4 regions of the Kitasatospora sp. NPDC097643 genome follow, and region 1 is predicted to be linked to each of the others. Evidence: riboswitches for the same ligand, from Rfam matches in the RefSeq annotation. Region 1 holds a riboswitch; each other region holds the start of a gene.

Region 1 (7,389 bases):
CATCCGAACACGGCCCGGCCCCGTCCGCACTCGGGAGCGGATCCGGAGTGCGGACGGGGCCGGGTGGGGCCGGGTGGGGCCGGTTCGGGCGGGCTGAGCGGCGGGCGCGGGTCAGCCGGCGAGCAGGCCCCGGACGGCGACCCGGTGCACCTTGGTCAGGCCGCGGACCAGCTGCGCGGTGAGCAGGACGATCAGCAGCCCGGCCAGCGAGACCCCGGCGATCTGCCAGACCCCCTGGACGTCGTACACGTGCCGGACGTTGTCGCTGTCGCGGAAGTCGAAGACCCGGTACCCGTGCCAGGAGGTGTAGGTCGGGAAGACCCAGTGGTAGACCGGGTAGAGCGCCATCGCCCAGCCGAGCACCAGGAACACCAGCGACACCGAGAAGGCGAACACCGCCCACGGGAACATCAGCACCTGGTACAGCGCGCCCTTCCAGCCCGCCGCGTCCGCCAGCCGCGCGGTGATCGCCCCCCAGCCGCCCGGCCGGACCTGACGCACCGGTGCCGGACCGGGCACGTCCAGGGCCAGCATGCCGCGCGCCCGGGCCCGCTCCAGCCGGCCGAAGCCGCGGCCGGCGGCGGTCAGCCCGGCCAGCATCGGCAGGCCGAGGACGGTGACGAAGGTGCCGACGCCCAGCGCGAACAGGGTGATCGCGACGCTGAAGCCGGCGACCGCCACCGGCAGGCCGGTCAGCAGGAAGCCGAGCTCGCGGTAGTGGTGCGCGGAGAACGGCGCCCGCCAGAACGCCGGCGGCTGCTCCGTCCGGCGCACCCGGGCGCCCGGGTACCCGTCACGGCCGTACCCGCCGAAGGCGTCCCGGTCGCGGTCCTGCGCGTGCTGGATGCTGCTCATGTTCCGGCCTCGGCCCCTCGTTCTCGGCTGCTGCTGTCCTCGCCTGCTGACGTCCTCAAGTCTTCTGGAACCGCGGGCCGGAGGGCATCCGGTGCGCTGCCGGACCGGGGGTGGGGTTAACCCCCCGGTCGGTCGACGGCGCCCGGGGTTCGGTGGTGCTCGCGGACGGCCGGGCGCGGGCCGGTGACGCGGACCGGGACCAGGCTGCCGACCCCACCCGCGACCAGCGGTTACCGTTCGGGCTATGAACGACGAAGACCTGCGGCTCGCCCCGCGCACCAGGGCCGCCGACCTGCTCGCCTGGGCGGCGGAGCAGGGCCGCACCCCGGTGGCCGAGGCGCCGCTGCGCACGGTGCTGGCGCTGCTGGAGCTGGGCGGGGGCAGGATGCACGACGGCTGGCCCGAGCTGACCTCGAACGCGGTGGAGCACCTGCTGTACGAACGACTCCACCTGTACGTCCAACCCGCGCCGGAGGAGGACCCGTTGGCGTACGGCGAGGCGGTCCGACTGCTGATCGACCACCAGCGGGCGGCCCGGCGGCTGAACGCCAAGCGCCAGGAGCGGCTGCACGCCGAGGCCGAGTGGCAGGGCGAGGTCGCCGCCGGGCTGCTGCGCCGCGCCGACCTGGTCACCTGGCCCCGGCTGTACGCCCTGCTGCTGCACGCGCACGACGTGGACCTCACAGACGGGGCGGACGGCGCGGCGGTACGGGACTGGCTGACCGGCTTCCGCGCACTCGCGGAGGAGGAGCGGCTGGCCGCGTTCGCCGCACTGGTGCCGACCGGCTGGCTGGACGAGATCGACGAGCAGGGGTGGGGGCCGGCCCGGGTGCTCTCGGTCGGCATGGCCACCGACGGCGCGCGCCGACTGCTGGAGCAGGGCCTGATGCGGCGCAGCTACCGCAACCTGGCCGAGCTGACCGCCCTCGGGCGGCCGATGCCGGACGAACTGGCCGGGGACTTCGGGCAGTTCGAGGACGCGGCGGCGGAGGCGGCGCTCGTGCTGTGCGGGGAGTGGACGGTACCGGGGCTGCCGCGGCTGCTGATCGAGGAGTTCCCGGAGCTCGCGCCGGAGCCCGGGCAGGAGGAGATCGACGCGTACCTGGCGCAGCTGCCGCCGGAGGAGTGAGCGCGAGGGCCCCGGCCGCCGTGGGGCGGGCCGGGGCCCTCGTCGTTCGGGGGTGTCGCCGTTCGGGGTCCTCGTCGTGCGGGTCCTCGTCGTGCGGGTCCTCGTCGTGCGGGGGTGTCGCGTCAGGGGTTGAGGCCGTGCTGCTGGAGCCAGGTCTCCGGGTCGACCGGGGCGCCGCCACCGGGGCGGACCTCCAGGTGCAGGTGCGGGCCGGTGACGTTGCCGGTCGCGCCGACCTTGCCGATCTGCTGGCCGGAGGCGACCTTGCCGGAGGCCTTGTTGATCGCGGAGAGGTGGTTGTACCAGATCTCGGTGCCGTCGGGCAGGGTCTCGATGATCCGGTAGCCGTACGCGCCGGCCCAGCCGGCCGAGGTGATGGTGCCCTGGCCGATCGCGTACACCGGGGTGCCGGTGTCGGCGGCGAAGTCCAGGCCGGTGTGCAGGTGCGCCCAGTAGCGGGCGCTCTGGCCGTAGTGGGCGGAGAGGTAGTAGTCGCGCAACGGCAGGGTGAGCGCGGCGGCCTTGGCCTTCTCGGCGTCCTCGGCGGCCTTCTTCGCCTCGGCCTCCTTGGCGGCGGCCTTCGCCTCGGCCTCCTGCGCGGCCTGCACGCGGGCGCTCTCCTCGGCGGCGGTGCGCTGGCTGTCGGCCTGAAGCTGGATGCGGGCGGCGAGCGCGAGGCCGGGGTCGGCGGAGAGGGCGACCGGGGTCTCGTCCGGGGCCTCGACGGCGGGCGCGGCGGCCGGGGTGGCGGAGGCGAAGCCGGTCGCGCCCAGGGTGGCGGCGACCGCGGTGACGCCGAGCAGCGGGGAGGCCCCGCGGGTCTGACGCGGCATCCGGTGGCGGTTGGCCTCGGCCTCCGGGCCCGGGAATCCCTCCTCGGGCCCGTCCGGCGCGGGGTGGTCGAGGAGCTGGGTACCGGCTGCGGGGCCGGCGGGGTGTGCCGGGGTGTGCGTCGACGCCACGGAGGCGCGCTCCTTTCCTTCCTTCGCGCCTACCGGGTTAGCTGACGGGTTCGGAGCAGGAAGGTCTCCTACGGCCGGGCCGGAGCCCCGCCGATTCACCCCAAGGAACGTGGTTCCCCGGCTCCCTGACCTGCCCGGAGGCCGGCCGGCGGGATTAGGCGACGGCGCACGGTGCCGTCTGGGTACGGCGTTGACGACCGCGCTGCGTTATCAAACGTTAATCCTAGGGCGCCCTGATTCCAAGCCATCGGCCCACCCTTCGCCGCACCCTTCGCCGCACCCTCCGCCCTCACCGGCACCACCCCGCACGATGGGGCGTCAACGAACGACCCCTTATCTGAGTACCCGTACTCATGTGTCGGCGACCTGGCCGACCGCATCCTGGCGGCATGAGCGCACCGATGCAGACACGCACCACGGCCGCGTACTACATCCAGGCCGTCCTGTCCTTCGCCCTGTCCGGCAGTGCCCTCGCTGTCGGCATCGCCTACCTGCCGGTCGGCGGCTGGACCCGGGCCTTCCTCGGGATCGGCCTGCTCTACACCGTCACCTCCTCGTTCACGCTGGCCAAGGTGGTGCGGGACCGGCAGGAGACCAACGAGATGGTCACCCGGGTGGACCAGGCCCGGCTGGAGAAGCTGCTCAGCGAGCACGACCCGTTCAAGGTCGAGGGGGTCTGAGGGGGTCTGAGCACGTCTGAGCGGGTCCGGGCGCCCGAGCGGGTCGCGACGAGCAGGATCGACTTCGGGTCGATGGCTTGACGGCTAAGGCTATTAGCCTTAGCTTTATGGCTATCGGCAGCACCGCCGATGACAGTCCCCGGCGGACCGAGGAGGCCCACCATGAACGGCACCAGCACCCCCGCCACCCAGTACCTCGACGTCCCCGGCGGCCGGATCGCCTACGACGACACCCGGCAGGGCGACGGCGCCCCCGTCGTCCTGCTCCCCGGGATGCTCGACACCCGCGCCGCCTACCGGCACCTCCACCCGCTGCTCACGGCCGCCGGCCGCCGGGTGATCACCATGGACCTGCGCGGCTTCGGCGAGTCCTCGATCGTCTGGGACGACTACTCCCCCGCCGCGATCGCCACCGACGTCCTCGCCCTGCTGGACCACCTCGACATCGACCGCGCCGTCCTGGTCGGCAACTCCTACACCGGCGCGACCGTGGTCAAGCTCGCCGGGGACGCCCCCGAGCGGGTCGCCGGCATCGTCCTCCTCGACGCCTTCGTCGAGAACCTCCCGCCGAACGCCCTCATGCGCGGCGTCGTCCACGCCATGGGCACGATGCTCGTCCACTGGCCCGCCTTCTGGGGCTTCTACCACCGCAAGATGGCCTACCCCGGTGCCAAGCCCGCGGACTTCGACGCGTACGTGAACGGGCTCGTCGCCGCCATGCGCACCCCCGGCCGCAAGACCGCCATCCGCGGCCACGTGCGCGGCGACTCGGCACCGATCGGCTGGAGCGCCGCCGTCCACTGCCCGGCGCTCGTCCTGATGGGCAGCAAGGACCCCGACTTCCCGAAGCCCGAACTGGTCGCCGACCGGCAGGCCGCCGCGCTCAAGGCGCGGAAGGTGATGATCGAAGGGTCCGGGCACTACCCGATGGCCGACAACCCGCAGGCCACCGCCGAGGCCCTGCTGCCCTTCCTCGCCGAACTCGGCTGACCCGCCGGACCCGCCCGACTCGCCCGACCACCGCTGCCACGGAGAACCCGACACCATGCCCCGCGTAGGCCTCACCCCCGAGCAGGTCGTCGACCACGCCCTCGCCCTCATCGACGAGCAGGGCACCGACGCCCTCACCCTCGCCGCCGTCGCCGCCCGGGCCGGCGTCGCCACCCCCTCGCTGTACAAGCACGTCAGCGGCGGACTCGCCGAACTGCGCCGGCTGATCGCCGTCCGGGTCACCGAGGAGCTCGCCGACCGGCTCGCCGAGGCCGCCGTCGGCCGCAGCGGGGACGACGCCGTCGCCGCCGTGCTGCGCGCCTACCACGCGTACGCCACCGAACACCCGCACCGCTACAACGCCCTCCCCCAGGCCCCGCAGCCCGACGACGACCTCACCCGCGCGGCGACCCGGCTGGTCGGAGTGATCATCGCCGTCCTGCGGGAGTACGGCCTCGACGGCCCCGAGGCGATCCACGCCGCCCGCACCGTCCGCTCCCTCGCCCACGGCTTCGCCTCCCTCTCCATCACCGGCGCGTTCCAGCTCGCCGAGGACCTCACCACCACCCAGACCCGCCTCATCACGCTCCTCACCAACGGCCTCCACAGCTGGCCCTCCCCCTGAGCGGAGGGCGGACGCCGGTGCCGGTGGGACGGCCGGGTCACCATTGATCCGCATAAGAAATAAGGTGTTAAGAACCGAGTGCCCGCTGGGGCACCCCTAGGGCACCCACCCCCTCGGAGCGGAAAGGCCGGGTATCCGATGGACCTGACCTCGCCGTGGCTTCCCCCGGCCGAGGACGAGGGCCGGACGCCGCGCAGCAGTCCCACGGCCCGCAGTGCCATGCGCTGCGTGCGGTTACTGCTCGGCTGCACCAGCGCCGCCGAACTGCTCGGCACCGTCCTGGCCGAGGGCCCGAGTTGGATCACCGGCGAGGGTTCCGCGCTCTACCTGCTGGATTCCGCCGGAATGCTCCGGCTCACCGCCTCGCACGGGCTGCCGGACTGGGTCCACGAGCGCTACGGCGTCGTCGATCCGGCCGGCGACCTGCCCGCCGCGATGGCCCTGCGGCTGCGCCGCCCGTACCTGCTCTCCCCCGAGCACACCAGCGTCGACTACCCCAACCGGAACGTCGGCATGGGCACCGGGATGGTCGCCGTGATCGCCCTGCCGATGATCGTCGACGAGCGGCCGGTCGGCGTGCTCGCCCTCGCGCTGGCCCACCGGGGCACCGTCCCCCGGCGCGACCTGGACGTCCTGGAGACCATCGGCGACGCCTGCGCCCACCGGATCTCGCACCTGCTCGGCCACGCCGAGCCGCGCACCCCGCCGGGCCCGGCAGCGCCGCCCCGGGAGGGCGCGGAGACCCGCGCCGCCGGGCTGGCCCACCCGATGCTGTCGCTGGCCGTGCGGGCCGCCGGGCACGGCGCCTTCGAGCGCGACCTGGTCACCGGGGAGAGCTACTGGGACGCCGAGGCCTTCAGGGTCACCGGCCAGGCCGCCACCCCGGACGGCTCCGCCCCCGAGCTGGACCGGATCGTCCACCCCGAGGACCTGCCCGACGTGCAGGCGGCGCTCGCCGAGGCGCTCGCGACGGGCGGCCGGTACCGGATCGCGTACCGGGTGCTGCGCCGGGGCGGCGGGGTGGCCCGGATCGAGGAGACCGGCGAGGTGATGCTGGACACCCACCACCGCCCGGTCCGGATCGCCGGCCTGTTCGCGGACCGGGAGCCGCCGCCGGAAGCGGAGCAGCAGGGCGAGGAGAGCTCCGCGGCCGGGGCGCGGACGGCGCTGCTGCTGGCCCTCACCCGGGCGCTGTCCCGCGCGGTGACCGTCCGGGACGTCACCACCGCCGTCACCGACGTCGCCCGCCCGGCCTTCGGCGCCGCCAGCATCGTGCTGGACCTGGTGGACGAGGGCCGGCTGCTGCCGGTGTCGCACACCGTGTACGGCGGGCCGCGCCGCACCGAGCTCACCCGGCTGGCGGACCTGTCCGAGGGCGTGATGCAGCACGCGCTGACCCGCTCCGCGCCGCTGTTCAGCGAACCGGGCCGGACCGCGGGGCACGGCGGGCCGCTCACCCCCGCCGCCTGGGCGGTGCTGCCGCTGATCGCCTCCGGACGGCAGGTGGGCTCCTGCCTGATCACCTTCGCCACCGAGCGGTCGTTCAGCCGGGAGGACCGCACGCTGTACTCGGCGTTCGCCGGGATCCTCGCGCAGTCCCTGGAGCGGGCCCGGCTCTACGACACCCATCTCCACCGCGCGACCGAGCTCCAGCGCGCGATGCTCCCGCGCACCCTGCCCCGGCTGCCCGGGATCGCCAGCGCCGCCCGCTACCTGCCGAGCACCGAGGGCATGCAGATCGGCGGCGACTGGTACGACCTGCTGAAGCTGCCGGACGGCCGGATCGGGGTGGTGATCGGCGACGTCCAGGGCCACAACGCCGAGGCGACCGCGGTGATGGGCCAGCTGCGCAGCGGCCTGCGGGCGTACGCGACGGACGGCCACGACCCGGCCGCCACGCTGGCCCGGACCAGCCGGCTGCTCGCCGAGCTGGACACCGACCTGTTCGCGACCTGCCTCTACCTGACCCTGGACCCGGCCGACGGCGCGCTGGCCGGCGCCCGGGCCGGGCACCCGGCGCCGGTGCGGGTCGCCGGGGCGAAGGCCGTCGAGCTGGACCTGCCGGGCGGCCCGCCGCTCGGGGTGGACCCGGGGCAGCCGTACCAGTTGACGGTCGGCCGGCTGGCGGTCGGCGAGACGCTGCTGGTG
Region 2 (7,389 bases), on a different contig from region 1:
CGGGCCTCGGCGCAGGCACGGGCGGAGACCCGCAGCCCCTCGCCGAGGTCGAGGCCGGTGGCGGGCGCGCACTGGTGGGCGGCGACGGCGCGGCGCAGGACCTCGGCCATCCGGCGGCCGCCCTTGGCGACGGCGGTGGCGGGGGCGTCGGTGCGGGTGGCGGTGATGCCGGGGTAGAGCTCGCCGACGGTGCGCAGCACGACCTCGCTCTCGCCGAGGGCGGGCAGCACCTCGTCGATGTAGCGCAGGAAGCCGGGGCCCGGACCGACCACCAGGACGCCGCGCCGCTGGAGCGTGGCGCGGTGGGTGAACAGCAGGTAGGCCGCGCGGTGCAGGGCGGTGACCGTCTTGCCGGTGCCCGGGCCGCCCTGGACGACCAGGGCGCCGGGCAGCGGGGCGCGGATCACCCGGTCCTGTTCGGCCTGGATGGTGGCGACGGCGCTGCCCATCCGGCCGGTGCGGGTGCGGTTCAGTGCCGCGAGCAGGGCGGCCTCGCCGACCAGGGTGTGGCGGCCGGACTCGTCGAGGCCGGCCAGGTCGAGCGCCTCGTCGTCCAGGCCGGTGAGGGTGCGGCCGCGGGTGTGCAGGTGGCGGCGGCGCAGCACGGGGCCGGGGCGGGCCGGGGTGGCGGTGTAGAACGGCCGGGCGGCGGGGGCACGCCAGTCGAGCAGAAGCGGCTCGTGGGCCTCGTCGGTCAGGCCGATGCGGCCGAGGTAGCGGACGGTGCCGTCGCGCTCGTCGAGCCGGCCGAAGCAGAGGCCGCGTTCGACGGCCTCCAGCCGGGCGGCGCGGTCGGCGGCCTCGCGGGCGCGCACCTCGCGTTCGAGCCGGGCCTGGTGGGTGCCGCCGGCGGCGGCCTCGTCGAAGGCGTGGTCGCGGGTGCGGCGGGCCTGGGCCCGGGCGGTGTCCAGGCGTGCGTAGAGCCGGGTGAGGTGGGCCTGTTCGGTGTGCAGTGCCTCGGTGAGTGCGGGTTCCGCTGGAAATCCATGCATCGATGTGGTATCCTTGCGGCGAGAAGTTTGTGGAGCGTCACCTGATTGACGTTCAACCGGCCCAGCCTAGCCGGTCCGCCGACGTTTGGCGTGACCTCGGCTGTTAGGCTTGCGAAGCGTGAGCGCGAAGCCCCAGATCCCCAATGTCCTGGCCTCCCGGTACGCCTCGGCGACCCTGGCCCAGCTCTGGTCCCCCGAGCACAAGGTGGTCCTCGAGCGCCACCTGTGGCTCGCCGTCCTGAAGGCCCAGCAGGACCTCGGCGTCGAGGTGCCGGCCGAGGCCGTCGCCGACTACGAGCGGGTGATCGACCAGGTCGACCTCGGCTCGATCGCCGCCCGTGAGCGGATCACCCGCCACGACGTGAAGGCCCGCATCGAGGAGTTCAGCGAGCTCGCCGGGCACGAGCAGATCCACAAGGGCATGACCTCCCGGGACCTGACCGAGAACGTCGAGCAGCTGCAGATCCGTCAGTCGCTGGAGCACGTGCGCGACCGCACGGTGGCCGTGCTGGTCCGCCTGGCCGGTCTGGCCGCGCAGCACTCCGAGCTGGTCATGGCCGGTCGCTCGCACAACGTGGCCGCGCAGGCCACCACCCTGGGCAAGCGCTTCGCGTCGATCGCCGACGAGCTGCTGGTCGCCTTCCGCCGCCTGGAGGAGCTGATCGCCCGCTACCCGCTGCGCGGGATCAAGGGCCCGGTCGGCACCGCCCAGGACATGCTGGACCTGCTCGGTGGCGACACCGAGAAGCTGGCCGAGCTGGAGCGCCGGGTGGCCGGCCACCTCGGCTTCGACAACGTGCTGACCAGCGTCGGCCAGGTCTACCCGCGCTCGCTGGACTTCGAGGTGCTCACCGCCCTCGTCCAGCTGGCCGCCGCGCCGTCCAGCCTGGCCAAGACCATCCGCCTGATGGCCGGCCACGAGCTGGTCACGGAGGGCTTCAAGGAGGGCCAGGTCGGCTCCTCCGCGATGCCGCACAAGATGAACACCCGCTCCTGCGAGCGCGTCAACGGCCTCGCCGTCATCCTGCGCGGCTACGCCTCGATGACCGGCGAGCTGGCCGGCGACCAGTGGAACGAGGGCGACGTCTCCTGCTCGGTGGTGCGCCGGGTCGCGCTGCCGGACGCCTTCTTCGCCTTCGACGGCCTGCTGGAGACCTTCCTGACCGTCCTCGACGAGTTCGGCGCCTTCCCGGCCGTGGTCGAGGCCGAGCTGGACCGCTACCTGCCGTTCCTCGCCACCACCAAGGTGCTGATGGGCGCGGTGCGCGCGGGCGTCGGCCGGGAGACCGGGCACGAGGTCATCAAGGAGCACGCCGTCGCCTCCGCGCTGGCGATGCGCGCGGGCGCCCGGGAGAACGAGCTGCTGGACCGGCTGGCCGCCGACGAGCGCATCCCGCTGGACCGGGCCGCGCTGGACGCGCTGCTGGCCGACCGGCTCTCCTTCACCGGTGCGGCCGGCGCCCAGGTCGCCGAGGTGGTCCGCCAGGTGGAGGCCGTCGCGGCCGCCTACCCGGAGGCCGCCAAGTACGCGCCCGGCGACATCCTCTGACGCAATCGCCGGAGGCTCTAGGTCAGCTCTCCGAGGGCCCTGCCGCCGTTCCGGTGGCGGGGCCCTCGTGCGTGTGGACGTGGCCCGGGTCGAGCGGCGGGGTGGTGCCGCAGCACCACTCGCAGTCCGGCTCGGCCACCGGGTGGTCCTCGGGCGCCAGCACGTTGCCCCGGACGGTGGTGAAGGCGATCAGCCCGCCGCCGGCCAGCAGCCCGGCGCAGATCAGCATCGCGGTGTGGAAGGCCGAGTCGACGGCCGACGGCACCCGGTAGGCGTCGCCGCTCAGACCCGCCAGCGCGGGGAGCGCGGCGACGGCGAGCAGCCCGGCGGCGCGGGCGGCGGCGTTGTTGACGCCGCTGGCGATGCCCGCGTGCCGGACCTCGACGGCCGCCAGGACGGTCGCGGTCAGCGGCGCGACCAGCAGCACCATGCCGCAGCCCATCACCGTGACGGCGGGCAGCACGTCCACCCAGTAGGAGGAGCCGGGGCCGATGCGCAGCATCAGCAGCACCCCGGCGGCGCACAGCAGCGGGCCGACGGTCAGCGGGATCCGCGGGCCGATCCGCTTGCCGAGCCGCCCGGCCCGGGCCGACAGGGCCAGCATCAGCACGGTGATCGGGATCAGCGCCAGCCCGGAGACCAGCGGGGAGAACCCGGCGACGATCTGCAACTGCACCACCAGCAGGAAGAACACGCCGCTGAACGCCGCGTACACGCAGAGGGTGACCAGGTTCACGGCGGTGAACAGCCGGGAGGAGAAGAGGCCGAGCGGCAGCATCGGCTCCGGCGCGCGGCGCTCCACCCGGAGGAAGGCGATGCCGAGCACCACCCCGGTCGCCCCGGTGAGCCAGACGCCGGGGGACAGGCCCTCGCCGGCCGCGGTCAGTGCGTAGGTGACGGCGCCGAGGGCGAGCGCGGCGAGCAGCGCGCCGGGCACGTCGAAGCGGCCGGTCGCGCTCTCGTCCCGGCTCTCCGGGACGAACCGGGAGGTCACCGCGACGACGGCGGCGGCGAGCGGCAGGTTCAGCAGGAAGATCCACCGCCAGCCGGGGCCGTCCACCAGCCAGCCGCCGAGGAAGGGGCCGACCGCGGCCGACACCCCGCCCAGGCCCGACCAGAGGCCGACCGCGGCCGAGCGGTCCTCCGGGTGGAAGACCGCCTGGAGCATGGCGAGCGAACCCGGGGTGAGCAGCGCCCCGCCGATGCCCTGCACGGCGCGGGAGGCGATCAGCACGTCGATGGTCGGCGCGGCGGCGCAGGCCGCGGAGGCGGCGGCGAACCAGACCACGCCGATCAGGAAGACCCGGCGCCGGCCGTACCGGTCGCCGAGTGCGCCGCCGAGCAGGATCAGCCCGGCGAGGGTGAGCAGGTAGGCGTTGAGCGTCCACTGGAGGGAGGCGAGGGAGGCGCCGAGGTCGGTGCCGATCCGGGGCAGGGCGACGTTCACCACGGTGCCGTCGAGCATCGCCATGCTGGAGCCGAGCACGGTTGCCAGAAGTACCCAGCGTCCCTGCGCGGTGCCCAGGCGCAGGGTGCCGGCGGCGGAGGTGGTCACGGCCTGATCCTGCGCCCGACGGGGCTGACGTGACAAGGGTCACCGGGGGCGTGTCGGTGGATCGCGGTGCGTGATCGAGCGGGTGCGCTGCGCTGACGGTTTCGGCGCAGCGTGCTGGATCAGTGGCACCGGGTCAATGGATTGTGCACGTACTGTGCAGCCGATCATCCGCAGCGTCACCGCATTCCGCGGAATCGACGCGGATTCGGGAGATCGACATTGCTTCACCCGGACGGATGGGTTTTAGTTCAGCGACCGCCCGGCCAGCCCGGACGGATCCACCGGGTGGAACGCCGAGTCCTGCCGCTGCCCGGTGGTTCGAAACGAACTCTGTACGGCAGGAGCGGGGGACCCACAGGTAAGTCGCCGGACAGGAATTCACGCGCTTTCACGTGCCGAATTCCAGGACCGGCTTGGGGTGAAGCCGCACATGCGGCCGGGCGAACTCCAGCCCGAACCCGACAGCTCACCTCGCAGGCGTCGGAGAGGAAACTTCCATGCCTGCTCAGGCTCGTCGTATCACCCTGCCCCGCGCCGCCCGCATCGGCATCGCCACCGCCGTCACCGGCGTCTCCTTCGCCCTTCCGCTCGTGACCGCGATGAGCGCCTCGGCCCACACCACCCCGGCCGCCCCGGTCGCGCACACCTCCAGCTGGACCGGCGCCACCAGCGTCGACGCCAAGCCGGCCGCTCCGGCCGCCCCGGCCGCCCCGGCCGCCGCCAAGGCGCACGAGAGCTACCGCGTCGTCAGCGGTGACAGCCTGTCGAAGATCGCCGAGGCCAAGCAGGTCGACGGCGGCTGGCAGGCGCTGTACGAGCACAACCGCGAGGTCGTCGGCGCCAACCCGAACCTGATCTTCCCGGGTCAGCAGCTCGCGCTGGCCGGCCACCAGGCCGCGGCCCCGGCCGCGCCGTCCTCGGACGCCGCCCCGGCCAAGCCGGCCGCACCCGCCGTCAAGCCGCAGGTGAAGACCGAGGCCGCCAAGCCGGCCGCCCCGGTGCAGACCCAGGTGCAGACCGCCGTCGCGCCGAAGCCGGCCGCCGCCGTGACCGCCGCCCCGGCCGCCGCCAGCACCTCCGGCTTCGTCGCCCCGCTGGCCCACCCGGTGCTCGGCGAGGCCTACGGTGTCGCGGGCTCCATGTGGGCCTCCGGCCACCACACCGGCCAGGACTTCGTCGCCGCCACCGGCACCCCGCTGCGCGCGGTCGCCAACGGTGTCGTGGTGAAGGCCGGCAACGGCGGCGCCTACGGCAACGAGGTCGAGATCAAGCTCGCCGACGGTCACTACGCCCAGTACGCGCACCTCTCGGTGATCGGTGTGACCATCGGTCAGACCGTCACCGTCGGCCAGCAGATCGGCCTCTCCGGTGCGACCGGCAACGTGACCGGCCCGCACCTGCACTTCGAGATCCGTACCGGTCCGGAGTACGGCTCGGACATCGACCCGGTCGCCTACCTGCGGGCGCACGGCGTCGCGCTCTGACCCCTGGGGTCGGGAAACACATAGGGACTACCGCTGATGCGGGGCGAACGACCTCCCGGGATGGTCATGTCGGGTGACCGCTTGACCGGGTGATCGCCGCACCAGTGGACATGGGCGCGGGACACGCCCAGGCCGGCCCGGCTCGCGAGACCTCCGTCGCGAGCCGGGCCGGCCGCTTTCGTTTCCGGGGGCGGCTCCGGGGTTCCGGGGCGCCGCGTCCGAACAGCGGGTGGATCCGAACCGAACAGGGCGTCAACTTCCGCGCCGACTTGTCTGACGATCTGTTCCTTGCGACGGTTTTCGCCCCACCCCGATGCTGTCGGGCAGTCAGCGCCCGGCCTCTCCGGCGGGCGGCACAGCCACGGCGCACGGAGGAGGCCGCATGGCCGTCCAGAGCGGGGACACGACCGGTGAGCGGACCGGGGGAGGTGGGGTCGACCGGCTGAAGGCGAACTCGGTCGGCCTGGTGGGGGTGGTCTTCATGGCGATCGCCACCGCGGCCCCGATCACGGCGATGACCGGCAACCTGCCGATCATCGTCGGGCAGGGCAACGGCGTCGGCGCGCCCGCCGCGTACATCGTGGCCACCGTGGTGCTCACGGTGTTCTCGGTCGGGTACGTGGCGATGGCCCGGCACATCACGGCGGCCGGGGCGTTCTACGGGTACATCTCGCACGGGCTCGGCCGGGTGGCCGGGATGGCCTCCGGGCTGCTCGCGGTGCTCGCGTACATCGTGTTCGAGGCCTCGATCATCGGTTTCTTCGCGTACTCGCTGCGCGGGCTGGTGCGGACGCAGCTGGGGCTGGACCTCGGGTGGGGCTGGTACGCGCTGTTCGGGCTGGCGGCGATCGGGGTGATGGCCTGGTTCGACCTGCACCTGACGGCGCGGGTGCTCGGGGTCGCGCTGGTGCTGGAGATCGGTGTGCTGGGCGCGGTCTCGCTGGCCGTGCTGTTCTCCGGCGGCGGGCCGGACGGCATCGTCGGCGAGGCGGTCAACCCGGTGAACGCGCTGAAGGGGGTGGGCGGTTCGGGCGCGGCGGCGGCCGGGCTGGGGCTGTTCTTCGCGTTCTGGTCCTGGGTCGGCTTCGAGTCGACGGCGATGTACGGCGAGGAGTCGCGCGACCCGAAGCGGGTGGTGCCGCGGGCCACGCTGATCTCGGTGGTCGGGGTCGGCCTGTTCTACGTCTTCGTGTCCTGGATGATCGTCTCCGGCAACGGGGTCCAGCACGCGATCGACCTGGCGAGCGGGGCGGTGGCGGGCAAGGACGGGAACAACCTGTTCTTCGACCCGCTGGGCGCGCACCTCGGGGCCTGGGCGGTCAAGGTGTTCCAATGGCTGGTCGTCACCGGCTCGTTCGCCTGCGCGATGGCCTTCCACCAGTGCGCGGCCCGCTACCTGTACGCGATCGGGCGGGAGGGCTTCCTGCACCCGGCGCTGGGCCGCACCCACCCGCGGTACGGCTCGCCGTACGTCGCCTCGGTGGTGCAGTCGGGGATCGCGGTCTGCCTGGTGGTGGCGTTCCTCGCGGCCGGGATGGACCCGTACGTGCACCTGTACTCGCTGCTGGCGCTGTTGGGCACGATGGCGATCCTGATCGTGCAGACGCTCTGCTCGTTCGCCGTGGTGGGGTACTTCCACGTGCAGCGCCGGCACCCCGAGACCCGGCACTGGTTCCGCACGCTGGTCGCGCCGCTGGTGGGCGGGGTGGCGATGGCCGGGGTGGTGGTGCTGCTGGTGCTCAACAAGGACGCCGCGGCGGGGGCGGCGGCCGACACGCTGCTGTTCCGGCTGATCCCGTACCTGGTGAT
Region 3 (7,389 bases), on a different contig from region 1:
AGGCCGTCCGCCCCAGCGTGGCCAGGTAGGCGCGCCAGCCGCCGTGGTGGGTGATCTCGCGGTGGACGCCGCGCTCGACCTCGCCGCGGGCGAGCAGCATGGAGAGGCAGGCGGAGCCGTCGTCGAGCTCGATGACGCCGAGCTCCAGTTCGCGCGGCTCACCGGGGAGGATGACGTCGCGCAGGTGCTCCAGGGAGACGTCGTACAGCTCGCCCTCGATGGCGGTGTCGGCGGCGGGGTCGGGCAGCAGGCCGGGGCAGACATCCGTCCCGCCGCTGTGGTCGATGGAGAAGAAGCGGTAGCCGGGGGCGGTGCGGGCGGGGCCGATCAGGGCGTCGGCCACCGAGGCGTGGAAGGGCCCGCCGACCATGGCCTGGCCGTTGAAGAAGATGCGTGCCACGGGTGAACTCCTCACCGGGGAAGCCGTCCCGTACGGCGGCGAGAGGACAGGTGGTTTCGTCGCCGTACGGAACGGAGCAAAGGGTCGGCGCGAGTGCTACAGCCTGGCAGGCGGCAGCGGTGGCGCCGGCGGATAGATTGGGCTCAGCCCAGTAGGGGAAGCGCGGGAAGGGTGAGGAAGTCCGCGAAGTCCTCGGCCAGGGCGACCTGTTCGAAGAGCTTGGCGGCCTCGCGCCAGCGGCCGGCGGCGTAGGCCTCGTCGCCCAGCTCGGCGCGGAGTTCGGCCAGCTCGGCGGCGACCAGGGTGCGGACCAGGTCGGCGGTGGCCTTCTCCCCGGTGTCGGAGAGGACGACGCCGTTGTGGATCCACTGCCAGATCTGCGAGCGGGAGATCTCGGCGGTGGCGGCGTCCTCCATCATGTTGAAGATGCCGACCGCGCCGAGGCCGCGCAGCCAGGCCTCGATGTAGCGGATGCCGACCTGGACGGCGTTGTGCAGTCCGGCGTGGGTGCAGGTGCCGCCGGCGCCGGCGATGTCGAGCAGCTGCTCGGCGGTGACCGGCTCGGACGGCCCCGGGTTGTCCTTCTGGTTGGGACGCTCGCCGAGGACCGCGTCGAAGGAGGCGCGGGCGACCGGCACCAGGTCGGGGTGGGCGACCCAGGAGCCGTCGAAGCCGTTGCCGGCCTCGCGGTCCTTGTCGGCCTTGACCTTCTCCAGCGCGGCGGCGTTGACCTCGGGGTCCTTGCGGCTGGGGATGAACGCGGCCATGCCGCCGATGGCGTGGGCGCCGCGCTTGTGGCAGGTCTGCACCAGCAGGCGGGTGTAGGCGGCCATGAACGGCGAGGCCATGGTGACGGCGTTGCGGTCCGGCAGGATGTAGTGCTCGCCGGCGTCGCGGAAGTTCTTCACGATCGAGAACAGGTAGTCCCAGCGGCCCGCGTTGAGGCCGGCCGCGTGGTCGCGCAGCTCGTAGAGGATCTCGTCCATCTCGAACGCGGCGGTGATGGTCTCGATCAGCACGGTGGCCCGGATGGTGCCGTGCGGGATGCCGAGCTGGGCCTGGGCGTGGGTGAACACGTCGTTCCACAGCCGGGCCTCGAGGTGGCTCTCGGTCTTCGGCAGGTAGAAGTACGGGCCGGAGTTGGGATCCTCGACGCCCTTGGCGAGCAGCCGGGCCGCGTTGTGGAAGAAGTAGAGGCCGAAGTCGAAGAAGGCGCCGGCCACCGGGACACCGTCGACGAGCAGGTGGTTCTCGTCGAGGTGCCAGCCGCGCGGGCGGACCACCACGGTGGCCAGTTCGGCGGCGGGCTTGAGGGTGTACGCCTTGCCGGCGGAGGTGGTGAAGTCGATCCGGCCCTCGAAGGCGTCGATCAGGTTGATCTGGCCGCTCACCACGTTCTCCCAGGTCGGGGAGGTGGCGTCCTCGAAGTCGGCGAGCCAGATCTTCGCGCCGGAGTTGAGGGCGTTGATGACCATCTTGCGGTCGGTGGGGCCGGTGATCTCGACCCGGCGGTCCTGGAGGGCGCGGGGCGCCTCGGCGACCTTCCAGTCGCCGGCCCGGACCTCGGCCGTCCCGGGCAGGAAGTCCAGCGTGCCGGCCTGCGCGATCTCCGCGCGTCGGGTCTTCCGCCTGCTCAGCAGCTCCTGCCGGCGGCCTTCGAACGCGCGGTGGAGGCCGACGACGAAGGCGACCGCCTCCGGAGTGAGCACCTCCTCCGCCCGGTGGACGCGCGGACCGGCGACAGTGACGACCGGAGCGGCAGGGGAGGTGCCGACGGGTCCCTGATCTGCAGCCATGAGCAGGACACTCCTAAGACGGTTGAGCCTGGCGAAGGGAGCTCCGGTGGGAACTTCCTTGATCGGAACCCGCCTGTCGACGAGTTCGATTCTGTAAGGTGGAGACTAGTTTCCGCGATACAGAATTTCAACGGTTTGTTGAGGTGATCGCAGGGACTCTACTCCTCCCCCGACAGCGAAGGGAACGCCGGTGGTTGCGACCCCCGACACAGCAGGGACGCCAGGCTCAGCATCGGCGACGGGCACCGACCGCGCGAGCGGTGGCGTGCAGTCCGTCGAGCGCGCCTTCCAACTGCTGGAGGCGCTGGCCGACTCCGGCGGAGTGGCCACGCTGAGCGAGCTCTCCACCAGTTCCGGCCTCCCGATGCCGACCATCCACCGCCTGGTTCGTACCCTCGTCCAGCAGGGCTATGTACGCCAGGACACCGCGCGCCGCTACACCCTCGGCCCCCGGCTGATCCGCCTCGGCGAGACCGCCGGCCGCCTGCTCGGCAGCTGGGCCCGCCCGTACCTGGCCGAACTCATGGAGGCCACCGGCGAGACCGCCAACCTGGCGGTGCTGGAGGGCGGCGAGGTGGTCTACGTCGGACAGGTGCAGTCGCGGCGCTCGATGCGGATGTTCACCGAGGTCGGCCGCCGGGTGCAGCCGCACTGCACCGGCGTCGGCAAGGCACTGCTGGCCCAGCTGCCCGAGGAGGAGGCGCGGGCCGTCCTCGGCCCCAACCCGCTGCCCGCGCACACCGAGTACACCGTCACCGACCCACAGGAGCTGCTCCACCAGCTCGCCGAGGCGCGCGAACGCGGCTACGTCGTCGACGACCAGGAGCAGGAGATCGGCGTCCGCTGCATCGCGCTCGCCGTACCGGGCGCGCCGACGCCCACGGCGCTCTCGGTCTCCGGCCCGGAGGCCCGGATCAGGGCGCTGGAGGAGCAGGCGGGAGCGTCCTCGCTGGTGCCGGTGATGCGTCAGATCGCGGCCCGACTGGGGCAGGTCCTCGCCCCCTGACGGGCAGTCAGCAGCGTGCCCGTGCACCGGAAGTCGGCTCGGTCGACTTCCGGTGCGCGGGTTCGTCCGTTCGGGCGGACGGCTGGCGGGTTGCACCGGGCCCCCGCGACCGCTCCGCCACCCTGGTGCGGACGCGGCCCGCGACGGCGCGGGCCGCCGGAACGCAAGGGCACGGGTGAGCGGCGATGGAGCGCAGCAGCGCGCGGAGTCGGGGATTCGGCGGGGCCGGGCTGGTCGCGGTGGTGGCGGCGGGCTGTGCGGCGGCGGTGCTGGCCGCCGGCCCGTCCTGGGCACTGCGGCGACCCGACCCCAGGCCGGTGGTGGACGTGGGCCCGGCCGTGGCCGCGGCGCCCTCGCACTCCGACCTGGAGGTGGTCCGGATCGACCCCGACGCGGTCGCCCCCGGTGGCACCACCACCGTCCACGCCTTCGTCGCCAACCGCGGCCCGGACACCACGGCCTCCTCGTTGACCGTCGTGGTCACCCTGCCGGAGGGCGTGACGCCGGAGGGCCCGTTCTTCCCGCAGGACTGTGAGGTGTTCCAGAACGGTCACCGGGTGCGCTGCGTCTTCGGGGCCGGGCTGAAGGAGGGCCGCAGCGCGACCGCGCTCGTTCCGGTCCGGCTCTCCCCGGACGTGCCGCTGGGCCCGCTGGACGGCGGCTGGGTCGCGGTGCGCAGCGCGGACGACAAGGACGAGCGCAACAACCGGCAGCCGTTCGAGCTCCGGGTGGTCGAGACGGACGACGAGTCCTGAGGCGTCGCACCGGAGCCGTCACGCCGGAGCGCTCGGGGCCGAGTCGTCGGGCCCGAGCGCTCCGGCGTGAAGCGTGGTCAGGGTGATCAGGGTGAGCTGTCAGGCCCGAGCGGCTGGGCCTGACAGCCCGGGTCTCAGCGGTAGACCCGGACGTAGTCCGCGGCGAAGCTGAGCGGGGTGGTCCCCTGCGGCGCCGGGTGGTACTGCCCCGCGCACACCGACAGGTTGAGGATCAGGTACGCCGAGAAGTTGGTGCCGACGCCCTTGCCGTCCGAGAACACCTTGACGCCGTTGACGTACCAGTCCACCGAGGTGGCGCCGTAGTAGGTGCCGATGGTCACCCACTGGTCCTTGGCGACGGCGCTCGCGTCGGTGTAGTACTTGGCGTTGCCCGGGTTGACGTGGTTGGTCAGCTCCAGCAGGTTCGGGTTGTCCGGGTGGTACTCGAAGGAGTCGATCTCCCCGTTGCCGTTCTTCCAGGTCCACAGGGCCGGCCAGGCACCGGAGCCGGACGGCATCTTGACCCTGGTCTCGGCGTAGTCGCCGGTCTTCACCTGGAAGCCCTCGCTGGAGCCCTCGGTGGTGAGGAAGCCCGCGTTCCAGGCCTGCTTGCCGTTCTCCAGGGTGTTGCCGCTGGGGCTGGCGGTGAAGGTGGCGACGCCGTTCGCGACGCTGACGTTGTTCTTGTTCAGCCAGTCGAGCTTGTTGTCGTCCGGGTTGTGGTTGCCGTACTTGTACGCGGTGCTCTTGTCGCCGACCCAGCGTGAGCCCCAGGTGATCGGGCCGTTGAACTCGTCGGACCAGGTCAGCGACTTGCCTGCGACCGGGGAGGCCGGGCTGGGGGTGGCGCTCGGCGAGGCGGTGGCCGTCGGCGACGGGGTCGGCGTGGCGGTCGCGGTGGGGGTGGGGGTGGGGGTCGGCGTGGCGGTCGCGGTCGCCGTGCTGGAGACCACCAGTTGCTGGGCGGGCAGGTTGTGCCAGGCGCCGCCGAGGTCCTGCCAGAAGCCGAACTGGCTGTACGTCCCGGCCGACAGGGTGCGCGCGCCGCTGGTGAACGTCAGCCCGCCCGGGCAGATCTGCACGTTGGAGGCGTTGCCGGGGAAGTCGAGGTTGGTGCCGGCCGCGTCGCGGACGCCCACGCCCACGGTCTTGGCGGTGAAGCAGGCCGAGGAGTGCAGGGCGAGCGAGGCCGTGCTGGCCTTGCCCGCGACCATGGTGGCCGGGGCGAGCCGGTCCTGGGTGACGGTCGGGGTGGTGGCCGTCGGGAAGGTCGCGGCCTGGGCGGCCACGGTCGCCGGCAGGCCGAGCAGGCCGGCGCCGCTGACGGCGACCGCTCCGGTGGCGGCGAGGGCGGCGAAGCGGCCGCGGCGGGACGGACGGGCGTGGCGGGGCGCGCGGCGCCGGAGGGCAGACTGGGGCATGGAGTGTCCTCTGCGACGCCTGCGAGGTGAGCTGTCGGATTCGGGCTGCAGTTGCCCGGCCGCCGGTGGGAGCGGCTTCACCCCTAGCCGCGGCCCGCACGCGCGAACGTGCGGGCCGGGCGCTGACCTTGGTTCCCCCGCTCCCGTCCGCTGTGGTGCTCGGTTGCCCGCCGGCGGGTGGACGGGACTAGGCGTCCCGGCGGCGGGGTCCGCGACGACAGCGGACGACCGTTGCAGGCTAGGCAGGCCGTCCGTGAACGGACAACCCGACCGGGCCCGTTGTCGTGCAGCTCACAGTGGTGTCGATCAACGACGCTGGGTGGCAGCGGAGTTGATCAACCTGGTGGGGCGGCACTGGCAAGGCGACGTCGAAGGGCGGCGCCGAAGGTGGCGTCGAAGGGCGGCGTCGCACGTCAGCCGAGCCAGGCCTCGATCTGGCTCGCGGCCTCCGGCGCCCAGGCCAGCTCCAGGTGGTTGAGGCCGCCGAGCAGCCGGGTGCCGCCGACCGTCCCGATGCCGGTGGTGTCCAGGGCGCTGGCGGTGAACACGATGCCGTCGCTCGGCCCGCGGTTCTCGTTCAGCACGCCCGGGATGTCGGCCGAGCCGCCCGCGAGCAGGTAGGTACGGACCGAGGCCGGGATCCCGGCCCGCTGCAACGGCGCGATCAGCGAGCCGGCGTCGACGGCGGCCTGGATGCCCTGGCCGGAGGTGTAGAAGCCCTGGCCGCCGTAGTACGTCGTCCACCAGTCCTGGGCGGTGGCGTCCACCCCGTACCGGCCGTCCCAACGGGCGAGCAGCTGGCGCTGGCCCGGGTAGCAGTCGTACCCGCCGCTCGGCAGCACGCCCAGGCAGGGCTGCGCGGTGTACGTCCCGTAACAGGTCATGTAGAGGTGCGGGGACGGCGCGTTGGCGGTGCCGCCGCAGGCCGGCCAGGTGGCCAGGTCGAACGACCAGCCGTGCGCGTAGACGTAGTCGAGCCCGCCGTTCGGTCCGCCCAGGGTGACCAGGCGGCGGACGTCGCCCGCGTAGGCCCGCCCCCAGGACGGGCGCACCGAGGACACGTACGCCCGCGCGGCCACCTCGCCCTTGCTCCACGCCACCACGTCCACCTGGGGCACCCCGAGGCGGGCCCGGATCAGCGCGACGGCGTCCCCGACCGCCTGGGCCTGGAGCAGGTTGTCGCCGTGCTTGTGGGCGAAGCCGATCGCGAAGACCCGGTGGCCCGTCCCGGCGAGGTACTGGGCGAGGCCGGTGGCGGGGCAGTCGGCGGCGCCGCAGGTGCCGCTCTCCCCCGGGTTCGCCCAGGCGCGGTCGGCGTTGTCGTTGGCGCCGTGGACGAGCAGGACGGGTGTGCCCCGGCTGCCGGTGTCCCAGCCGGTGGCGGAGTAGAGGAGGAAGCGGCCGGAGTACGGCTCGCCGGTGCCGCCGAAGTACGTCCGGCGGGCGCCGTCCTGGTCGCCGCGGCCGTCGGCCGGGTACTGCTCGGTGCGGAAGCCGGGGGTGGTGTCGAGGTAGCGCTCGACCTTGGCCCAGCCGTTGCCGGGGGCGGGGAAGGTGGCTTCCAGGGTGAGAGGGGCGGCGGTGGCCGCTGCCCGGGCCGGGGCGGGGGTGCCGAGGAGCAGGGCGGCGAGGGTGAGGAGGACGGTGAGGAGTGCGGCCGGCCTCGCGGCGGCGGCCGGTCTGGTGGGGACCGCTCGGGTGGGGACCACTCTGGTGGGGGTGGCTCCGGTGGGGGTGCGTCTCATGGGGGTGGACGGTAGGACCGGCCGGGGTGGTCGCCCATGTGCCGGTCGCACATCCGGCGGGCGGCCCGGTGGTGGACCGTGCCGTGGCGCAGTGTCGTCCGTTCCGCCCAGCCGGCACGCCCGGTCGGATAAATTGGAGGTCCGACATCTTCCGCAGTGCACAAGACCGCCGTGCACGGCCTCACAGGAGCGAGGAACCGCCCAGCCATGACCGCGTCCCTGCCCGCCTTCGCCGGCCGCACCTACCTCTTTCGGGCCGACAACGG
Region 4 (7,389 bases), on a different contig from region 1:
CCACCCGCTTCGCCAACCCGCCGGGCCTGGGCACCCAGATCCGCACCGCCGGCGACCGCGAGCTCGGGCTGCGCCGGGCGCGGGCCGCGACCCTGCTGATGCTCGCGCTGCCCGGCTCCGCGTACGTCTACCAGGGCGAGGAGCTCGGCCTGCCCGACGTCGTCGACCTGCCGGACGAGGTCCGCCAGGACCCGTCCTTCTTCCGCCAGGCCGGACAGGACGGCTACCGCGACGGCTGCCGGGTGCCGATCCCGTGGTCGGGCGACCAGGCCCCGTACGGCTTCGGGCCGGTCCCGAGCGGGCCGTCCTGGCTGCCGCAGCCGGCCGAGTGGGCCGCACTGAGCGTCGAGGCGCAGACCGGCGACCCGGACTCCACCCTGGAGCTGTACCGCAGCGCGCTGGCCGTGCGCCGGGCGCGGCCCGAGCTCGGCGCCGGCACCGGCGTCGAGTGGCTGGACGGCCCGGAGGGCACCCTGCTGTTCCGCCGCGGCGCCTTCGTCTGCACCGTCAACGCGGGCGGCGAGCCGGTGCGGATACCCGCGCCCGGGAGGTTGCTGCTCTCCTCGGCGGAACCCGTGGTGGACGGGGACGAGACGGTGCTCGCACCGGACAGCACCAGCTGGTGGGCGGTCTGACGTGGTTGCAATAGGCTCTGGGACCGTGACTACGGCGCGACTCTCAGACATCGCGGCGCAGGCGGGGGTCAGCGAAGCCACCGTCTCCCGCGTACTCAACGGCAAGGCGAACGTCTCCGCCGCCACCCGGCAGACCGTGCTGGCCGCGCTCGACGTGCTCGGATACGAGCGGCCGACCCGGCTGCGCCAGCGCAGCGCCGGCCTGATCGGGCTGATCACGCCGGAGTTGAGCAACCCGATCTTCCCGGCGCTGGCGCAGGTCATCGAGCAGGCGCTCAGCCGGCACGGGTACACGCCGGTGCTGTGCACCCAGACGCCCGGCGGCTCCACCGAGGACGAACTGGTGGAGATGCTGGTCGACCGGGGCGTGGCGGGCATCGTCTTCGTCTCCGGGCTGCACGCCGACTCCACCGCCGACCACGACCGCTACGCCCGGCTGGCCGGGCGCGGGGTGCCGTTCGTGCTGATCAACGGCTTCAGCGAGCGGATCGCCGCGCCGTTCATCTCGCCGGACGACCGGGCCGCGATGTGGATGGCCGTCCAGCACCTGGCCGAACTCGGCCACGAGCGGATCGGGTTGGCCGTCGGGCAGAAGCGGTACGTCCCGGTGCTGCGCAAGATCGAGGGCTTCACGGCGGCGATGCGCGAGGTGCTCGGGTACAGCGCGGAGGAGGCCGGGAACCTGGTCCACCACACGCTGTTCAGCGTGGAGGGCGGGCACGCGGCGGCCGGTGCGCTGCTGGACAAGGGCTGCACGGCGATCGTCTGCGGCAGCGACCTGATGGCGCTCGGGGCGATCCGGGCGGTCCGGCAGCGCGGGCTGTCGGTGCCGCAGGACGTGTCGGTGGTCGGCTTCGACGACTCGCCGCTGATCGCCTTCACCGAGCCGCCGTTGACCACCATCCGCCAGCCGGTCGAGGCGATGGCCACGGCGGCGGTGGACGCGCTGCTGGAGGAGGTCGGCGGGAACGCCGCCCAGCGCGGGGAGTTCATGTTCCAGCCGGAGCTGGTCATGCGCGGCTCCACGGGGGCCGTCGCGCGCTGAGGACGGGCAGAACGGGGACGGGCCCCGGAGAGCGGTTGCTCTCCGGGGCCCGTTCCGTGTGCGCGCTCAGCCGCGGCGCACGACGAGCAGCGAACGACGAGCAGCGAACGACGAACAGCGAACAGATAACAGATGTTGAAATCTGTTATCTGTTCGCTGTCGTCTGTTATCTGTTACTCGTCACCCGTCGCCCGGTGACGGAGACCCGTCGGCGGGGCTCAGACCCGGCCGGCGAAGTCCGGCGCCCAGTTGGCGATGGTCTGCTCGCGGACGCCGACGCTGGGGTTGGCGGCCTCGACGTACTTGCCGCCGCCGACGTAGATCGCGACGTGGTAGACGCCCGAGTCCTGGCCGTTGTTGGACCAGAACAGGAGGTCGCCCGGCTGCAGCTTGTCCAGCGAGACGTGGGTGCTGGCGGCGGCCTGGTCGGCGGCGACGCGCGGGATGCTGACGCCCGCGGCGCGCAGCGCGGCCTGGGTCAGGCCGGAGCAGTCCCAGCCGCCGTTGCCGGTGCCGCCGTAGACGTAGGCCTGGCCGACCTTCGACTCGGCGAAGGACACCGCGGCGGCCATGCTGCCGGTGGCGGCCTGGGCCGGGGCCTGGGCGGCCGGCTTGGCGGCCTGGGTCTGCGCGGCCGGCTTGGCGTTCACGGCACCGCCGTTGCTGTCCTGGCCGGACTTCTGCGAGCGGTCGAACCAGTTGAAGTCGCCGGACTTGGTCGAGGTGCCGGACTGGCCGGCCCAGGCCTGGCCGTGGTCACCGAAGTGCAGGTGCTGGCCCGGGTAGATGGTGTTCGGGCCCTCGGTCAGGGTGCTGCGGTTGAGCTCGTACAGCCGCTCCCAGCCGCCCTGGACGTTGTGCTTGTCGGCGATCGAGGACAGCCAGTCGCCGGCCACGACGGTGTAGTCGTCGTTGGCGTCCTGGCCCTGGTGCTGCTGGGTCCAGGTGCTCTTGGCGGAGTCGGCGGAGGTGGCCGAGTCCTGGGCCGGGGCGGCTGGCTTCGCGGCCGGGGCCGGGGTCTGCGCCGGGGCGACCGGGGCGGCCGGCTTCGCCGCCGGGGCGGCGGGCTTGGCGGTGGTCGCACCGGCGGTGGTGTCGACGACGGCCGGGGCGCCGCCCTTGGTCAGGCCGGCCTGGATGGAGCAGACGGGCCAGGCGCCCGGGCCCTGGGAGGCGAGGACCTTCTCGGCGACGGCGATCTGCTGGTCCTTGGTGGCCAGGTCGGCGCGCGCGGCGTAGGCGGTGCCGCCGAAGGCGGCCCAGGTGCTGGAAGTGAACTGCAGGCCGCCGTAGAAGCCGTTGCCGGTGTTGATGGCCCAGTTGCCGCTGCTCTCGCACTGGGCGACCTTGTCCCAGGTGGCCACGGAGGCGGCGGAGGCGGTGCCGGTGGTGAGGCAGGGGATGGTGAGGCCGACGCCCGCGACGCCGATGGCGGCGATCACGCGGCGGGTGCGGCTGGACAGGCGGGTGCCGTTGGTGGGCAGCATGAAGACGCGGTCCTCTCCCACGCCTGCGAGGTGAGCTGTCGGATTCGGGCTGGAGTTGCCCGGCCGCGCTGTGGGCGCGGCTTCACCCCTAGCCCTGGACCGTTCCGGGGATCGGTCCGGGGCGACTTACCTGTGGGTCCCCCGCTCCTGCCGTGGTGCGTTTTCGCGCTGCCAGGGCATCCGACGGCAGGACTCGGCGTTGCGGATGAACTGGGTCCGTGTGGTCACGAACGGGGAGCACGTTAAGCAGACTTAAGTTCAAACTGCAAACACCTGTGATGCTCGTCACGGCTCAGTGGGAAGTGCTGGAACTGCCGTCCATCATGATCGGAAATGACCGTTTTTCGGCAACAACCATCTGAGTACGCACAACTGTCGTTCCCTCAGGGGTGAGGTGGCGGTGCGTCGGGTCGCGCAGGGGCGTGTCCGGCCGACGGGGGGCGCGGGTGTGAATTCACCGCGGGGGAGTGCGCCGTGCAGGAATGAACAAACAGCGACAGAACGGACATCACGCCCATTGGTCGCTTAACTCCCGTACGGGGCAAGACGAGAGGGCCCGGAACGCGAGCGTTCCGGGCCCTCTGGTGGGCGTCTGCGCCCCGGCTACTCGCCGACGGTCTCCCCGGCGGCCTGAGCGGCCTCCAGGGCCCCCTCCCGGCCCTCCGGGCCCGCCTCGGCGCGGCCGGCGGCGTGGGCGCCGTGGGCACCGGCGTGGGCCTCGACGTCGTCCTCCGCCTCGGGCGCCGGAGCCGGCAGCGCGGCCAGGTAGGTGGAGGCGATCAGCTGGCCGACGGTCGGGTACGCACCCAGCGGCGCGGCCGACGGGCAGCCGGTCTCCTCGGCGGCCGTGGCGAGCAGCTCGGCGTCGGCCTCCGGGCCGATCACCAGCGGGGCCAGCGCCGGGCGCAGGGAGCCGGTCTCCTTGAGGTGGTTGACGGCCGCGGCGACCGAGCCGGGCACGTCCAGCGCGGCGGCGACGACCGGGACGGCCAGTCGGGCTGCCAGCAGCACGCCGGTGATGCCGGCCGCCGCGGCGGCGTCCTCGCCGCCCACGGTGGTCAGCACCACGCCGTCGGCGGCGGTCGCGATGGCGAACAGCCGGGCCCGGTCGGCCCGGGCCAGCCCGGCCTCGGACAGCCGGACGTGGACGGCCTCGGCCAGCAGCGGGTGCGGGCCCAGCACGTCGGTGACGTGGGCGCCGTACTCGGCGGCGAGGGCGTGAAGTTCGGTCAGGAAGCCGTGCGGGCCCGGCACCAGCGGTACCAGGACCGGGGTGGGCAGGCCGGCCTCGGCGGCCATGGCCAGCAGCTCGCCGACGGTGCGGTCCTCGCCCTGCTCGCCCTCGGCGGCGTCGCCCGGCAGGTAGCCGATCGCGGTCTGCACGCCGTGCTGCTCGCTGCGGACGATCGACAGCAGTTCCTCGACGACCGGGCGGGACTCGGGCCCGGCGGTCGCGGGCACGGCGAGCACCAGGGCCGGGGAGCCGGCGGGGATCTCGGGGCGCTCGGGACGACGGTGGCGCCCCCGCGCACGGGAGCCTGGAGTGCGGACGGGCAGTGGCGCGCCCGGGATGGCTGCGGTGCTCATGCCGGAGATCGTAGGACATCGGCCCGTCAGGCCTGCAGTCGGCTGTCGTACGGGTTTCGCGTGCTGGCCGTGCGCGCGCCGTGCGCCGGCCATCCGCTTTCCGGCGATTTGCCTGCGATTCGGACATATCCGACTCGCCCCTCGCGCGGCTGCCGGTAGGGGTACTGACGCGATCTGCGGGGCCTCGCGTTGCAGCCGTGGCGCGTGAGATGTCTCACAGCCCCGCATCGCTCTGACGGAGCGTCACGAACGGTCGACTCCCGGCGTTCGAAGATCAACATTCAGCGGACAGCCGCTCACGGCCGGTTATCGGACGCCCGGCGATTCACTCGGCTATGTCCGTTTACGTACCGTCAGGAGAAGGGTCCGTGAAGAGTTCAGGACCGCCGGTGAAAGGGCTTGTGCACCTGCAATGTCCCGTGCTGATGCACGTGCACTGCGGCTATCATCGCGTCAAGTGAGGCGTTGTGCCGGGCCGGTACGGGGCCGGTCCGCTCGTTCGGCGGGTGCCGGGGGCGCCGCGCTGGACGACCACTCCGGAGCTCTTCGGGAGATTTCTATGCACGACTCGCAGGACACGCACGGCTCGTACGAGACGTACAACGGGATGGCCGCCGCCGACCTCAAGGGGGTGGTCTGGCAGAAGAGCCTGCACAGCAACTCCCAGGGGAACTGCGTCGAGTTCGCCGCGCTGCCGGGGGGCGACGTGGCGATGCGCAACTCGCGCTTCCCGGACGGTCCGGCCCTCATCTACACCCGCGCCGAGATCGCCGCCCTGCTGCTGGGGGCCAAGGACGGGGAGTTCGACCACCTGGCGGTCTGACCGGCCGCCGCGCTTCGCCATCGGGGGGCCGTCGTGGGTGCTGACACCACGACGGCCTTTGTCTTTTCCGGGTCCTGTGGTGGACCCTGTGGGGCGTCCTGCGGCAGGTCCGGCGGCGGAACCCTGCCGGGGGAGTGGTGGTGCCGCGGCGCCCGGGGTGTGGTCCTCCCGGGGCCTGCCCGCGCCGGCCGCGCGCCTCCCGGCGCTAGGCCGAACGCCGGTGCCGTCCACCGAGTTCGGAACTGCCGAGTGCGGGGACGTTGATGCCCGGGACGTTGATGTTGAGCCCGGGGTCGTCCGGTTCGTGCTCCGACTCCGCCTCGAACAGTGCCCAGACCACCTTGCCGCCGCCCAGCGGGTGCCAGCCCCAGGAACGGCTGAACGACTCCACCAGGTGCAGCCCACGACCGGATTCGGCGACGAAGTCCGCCTCCCGGGCGACCGGCCCGATGCTGCTCGGGTCGCTCACCGCGCAGACCACCTGGGGGGAGCGGTGCACCAGGCTTATTCGGATCGGCAGCCGGCCGTCCGCGGTCGGCTGTGTGGGAAAGTCGTACTCGCCCAGGGCGCCGCCCGACGGGCCGGGCCGTGCGCCGATCGCATGCCGCAGCGCGTTGGTCACCAGTTCCGAGGCCACCAGCGCGACGTCGTCGAACAGCTCCATCAGGCCCCAGCGTTGCAGGGCGGTTCTGGCGAAGTCACGCGCGGTTCTGACAGCTTCGAAGCGGGGAGCGAGCGTACAGGTGACCACATGGGGGTCAACCGCCAAAGCCGTACCGGTGCTCATGAAGAGCTCCTCCCATAAGGGGGCGGACACGGCTGGACCCGCCGGGGTCATGCCGGTCACCTCCGACTCGCTCGGCCGCTCGGCCGCCCCCTCGACCAGGCGCGCGCGCACACGAACGCCCGGTGGCGCGGGGGCGCTGCCGGGTCGGTGCACGGAGTCGCGCGTGGGGTCGACGCGGAGCCCGCGGGATTGCCAGGGATGTGCAGGTGCACGTGCACCATGGTGGTGTGCGCTCACTGCAGATGCAAGAGTCGATTCACGTGCAGTCGCACTATTGGCATATGCAAGCGCCGAATGCACGTGCATCCTGGTGTGTGGAGTGTGGAACTGATAGGAACATCCGTCAGTATCGGCACCGTGAGCGCTCAACTGATGGCAGACTGTGCGCTGTTTGCCCTAGGTGGAGGTTTCGACCGCATGACCACAGTTCAGCCGGGCGGCGGCTCGATGGTCCGCCGGATCCTCCTCGGCTCGCAGTTGCGTCGCCTGCGTGAGGCGCGCGGCATCACCCGCGAGGACGCGGGCTACGCGATCCGTGCCTCCGAGTCCAAGATCAGCCGCATGGAGCTCGGCCGCGTCTCCTTCAAGGAGCGTGACGTCGCCGACCTGCTCAGCCTGTACGGAGTGGACGACGGCCTGGAGCGGGAGGCCCTGCTCGGCCTGGTCCGCGAGGCCAACAAGTCCGGCTGGTGGCACAGCTTCAACGACGTGCTGCCGGGCTGGTTCCAGACCTACGTCGGTCTGGAGGAGGCCGCCCAGCTGATCCGCACCTACGAGGTGCAGTTCATCCCCGGACTGCTGCAGTCCGAGGAGTACGCGCGGGCGGTTTTCGGCCAGTCTCGTCCGGTCATCAGCGAGGAGGAGGTCGAGCGGCGGGTCAGCCTCCGCCTGCGCCGCCAGAAGCTGCTGACCGAGGGCACCAACCCGCGCCTGTGGGCGGTCATCGACGAGGCCGCGCTGCGGCGTCCGGTCGGCGGGCCGAAGGTGATGCGCGGTCAGGTGCAGTACCTGATCGACGTCGCCGA

What was found. Region 1 has a riboswitch for cyclic di-AMP ahead of ABTY15_RS05125 (M23 family metallopeptidase). Riboswitches for the same ligand answer to the same signal wherever they lie in the genome.
Region 2: linked by a shared signal. The riboswitch ahead of ABTY15_RS23290 (M23 family metallopeptidase) and the one ahead of ABTY15_RS05125 (M23 family metallopeptidase) in region 1 are both predicted to bind cyclic di-AMP.
Region 3: linked by a shared signal. The riboswitch ahead of ABTY15_RS29530 (glycoside hydrolase family 16 protein) and the one ahead of ABTY15_RS05125 (M23 family metallopeptidase) in region 1 are both predicted to bind cyclic di-AMP.
Region 4: linked by a shared signal. The riboswitch ahead of ABTY15_RS06100 (transglycosylase family protein) and the one ahead of ABTY15_RS05125 (M23 family metallopeptidase) in region 1 are both predicted to bind cyclic di-AMP.

What each region holds. Positions count from the first base shown of each region.
Region 1 is NZ_JBEOSA010000005.1:22,710-30,098, forward strand. Features, by position in the region: gene ABTY15_RS05115 (sensor domain-containing protein) at 112-855, opposite strand; gene ABTY15_RS05120 (hypothetical protein) at 1,100-1,984, shown strand; gene ABTY15_RS05125 (M23 family metallopeptidase) at 2,107-2,946, opposite strand; cyclic di-AMP (ydaO/yuaA leader) riboswitch at 2,959-3,117, opposite strand; gene ABTY15_RS05130 (YiaA/YiaB family inner membrane protein) at 3,336-3,626, shown strand; gene ABTY15_RS05135 (alpha/beta fold hydrolase) at 3,789-4,616, shown strand; gene ABTY15_RS05140 (TetR/AcrR family transcriptional regulator) at 4,672-5,241, shown strand; gene ABTY15_RS05145 (SpoIIE family protein phosphatase) at 5,380-7,389, shown strand, end outside.
Region 2 is NZ_JBEOSA010000037.1:35,590-42,978, forward strand. Features, by position in the region: gene ABTY15_RS23275 (HelD family protein) at 1-992, opposite strand, end outside; gene purB (adenylosuccinate lyase) at 1,102-2,541, shown strand; gene ABTY15_RS23285 (MFS transporter) at 2,564-4,096, opposite strand; cyclic di-AMP (ydaO/yuaA leader) riboswitch at 4,411-4,591, shown strand; gene ABTY15_RS23290 (M23 family metallopeptidase) at 4,594-5,580, shown strand; gene ABTY15_RS23295 (APC family permease) at 5,963-7,389, shown strand, end outside.
Region 3 is NZ_JBEOSA010000057.1:42,363-49,751, forward strand. Features, by position in the region: gene ABTY15_RS29510 (allophanate hydrolase-related protein) at 1-400, opposite strand, end outside; gene aceB (malate synthase A) at 544-2,196, opposite strand; gene ABTY15_RS29520 (IclR family transcriptional regulator) at 2,462-3,202, shown strand; gene ABTY15_RS29525 (hypothetical protein) at 3,388-3,957, shown strand; gene ABTY15_RS29530 (glycoside hydrolase family 16 protein) at 4,092-5,378, opposite strand; cyclic di-AMP (ydaO/yuaA leader) riboswitch at 5,380-5,505, opposite strand; gene ABTY15_RS29535 (esterase/lipase family protein) at 5,792-7,123, opposite strand; gene ABTY15_RS29540 (MoaF-related domain-containing protein) at 7,331-7,389, shown strand, end outside.
Region 4 is NZ_JBEOSA010000006.1:11,786-19,174, reverse strand. Features, by position in the region: gene ABTY15_RS06110 (glycoside hydrolase family 13 protein) at 1-635, shown strand, start outside; gene ABTY15_RS06105 (LacI family DNA-binding transcriptional regulator) at 661-1,680, shown strand; gene ABTY15_RS06100 (transglycosylase family protein) at 1,899-3,167, opposite strand; cyclic di-AMP (ydaO/yuaA leader) riboswitch at 3,175-3,337, opposite strand; gene ABTY15_RS06095 (sirohydrochlorin chelatase family protein) at 3,771-4,754, opposite strand; gene ABTY15_RS06090 (DUF397 domain-containing protein) at 5,314-5,577, shown strand; gene ABTY15_RS06085 (ATP-binding protein) at 5,783-6,364, opposite strand; gene ABTY15_RS06080 (Sco1979 family transcriptional regulator) at 6,782-7,389, shown strand, end outside.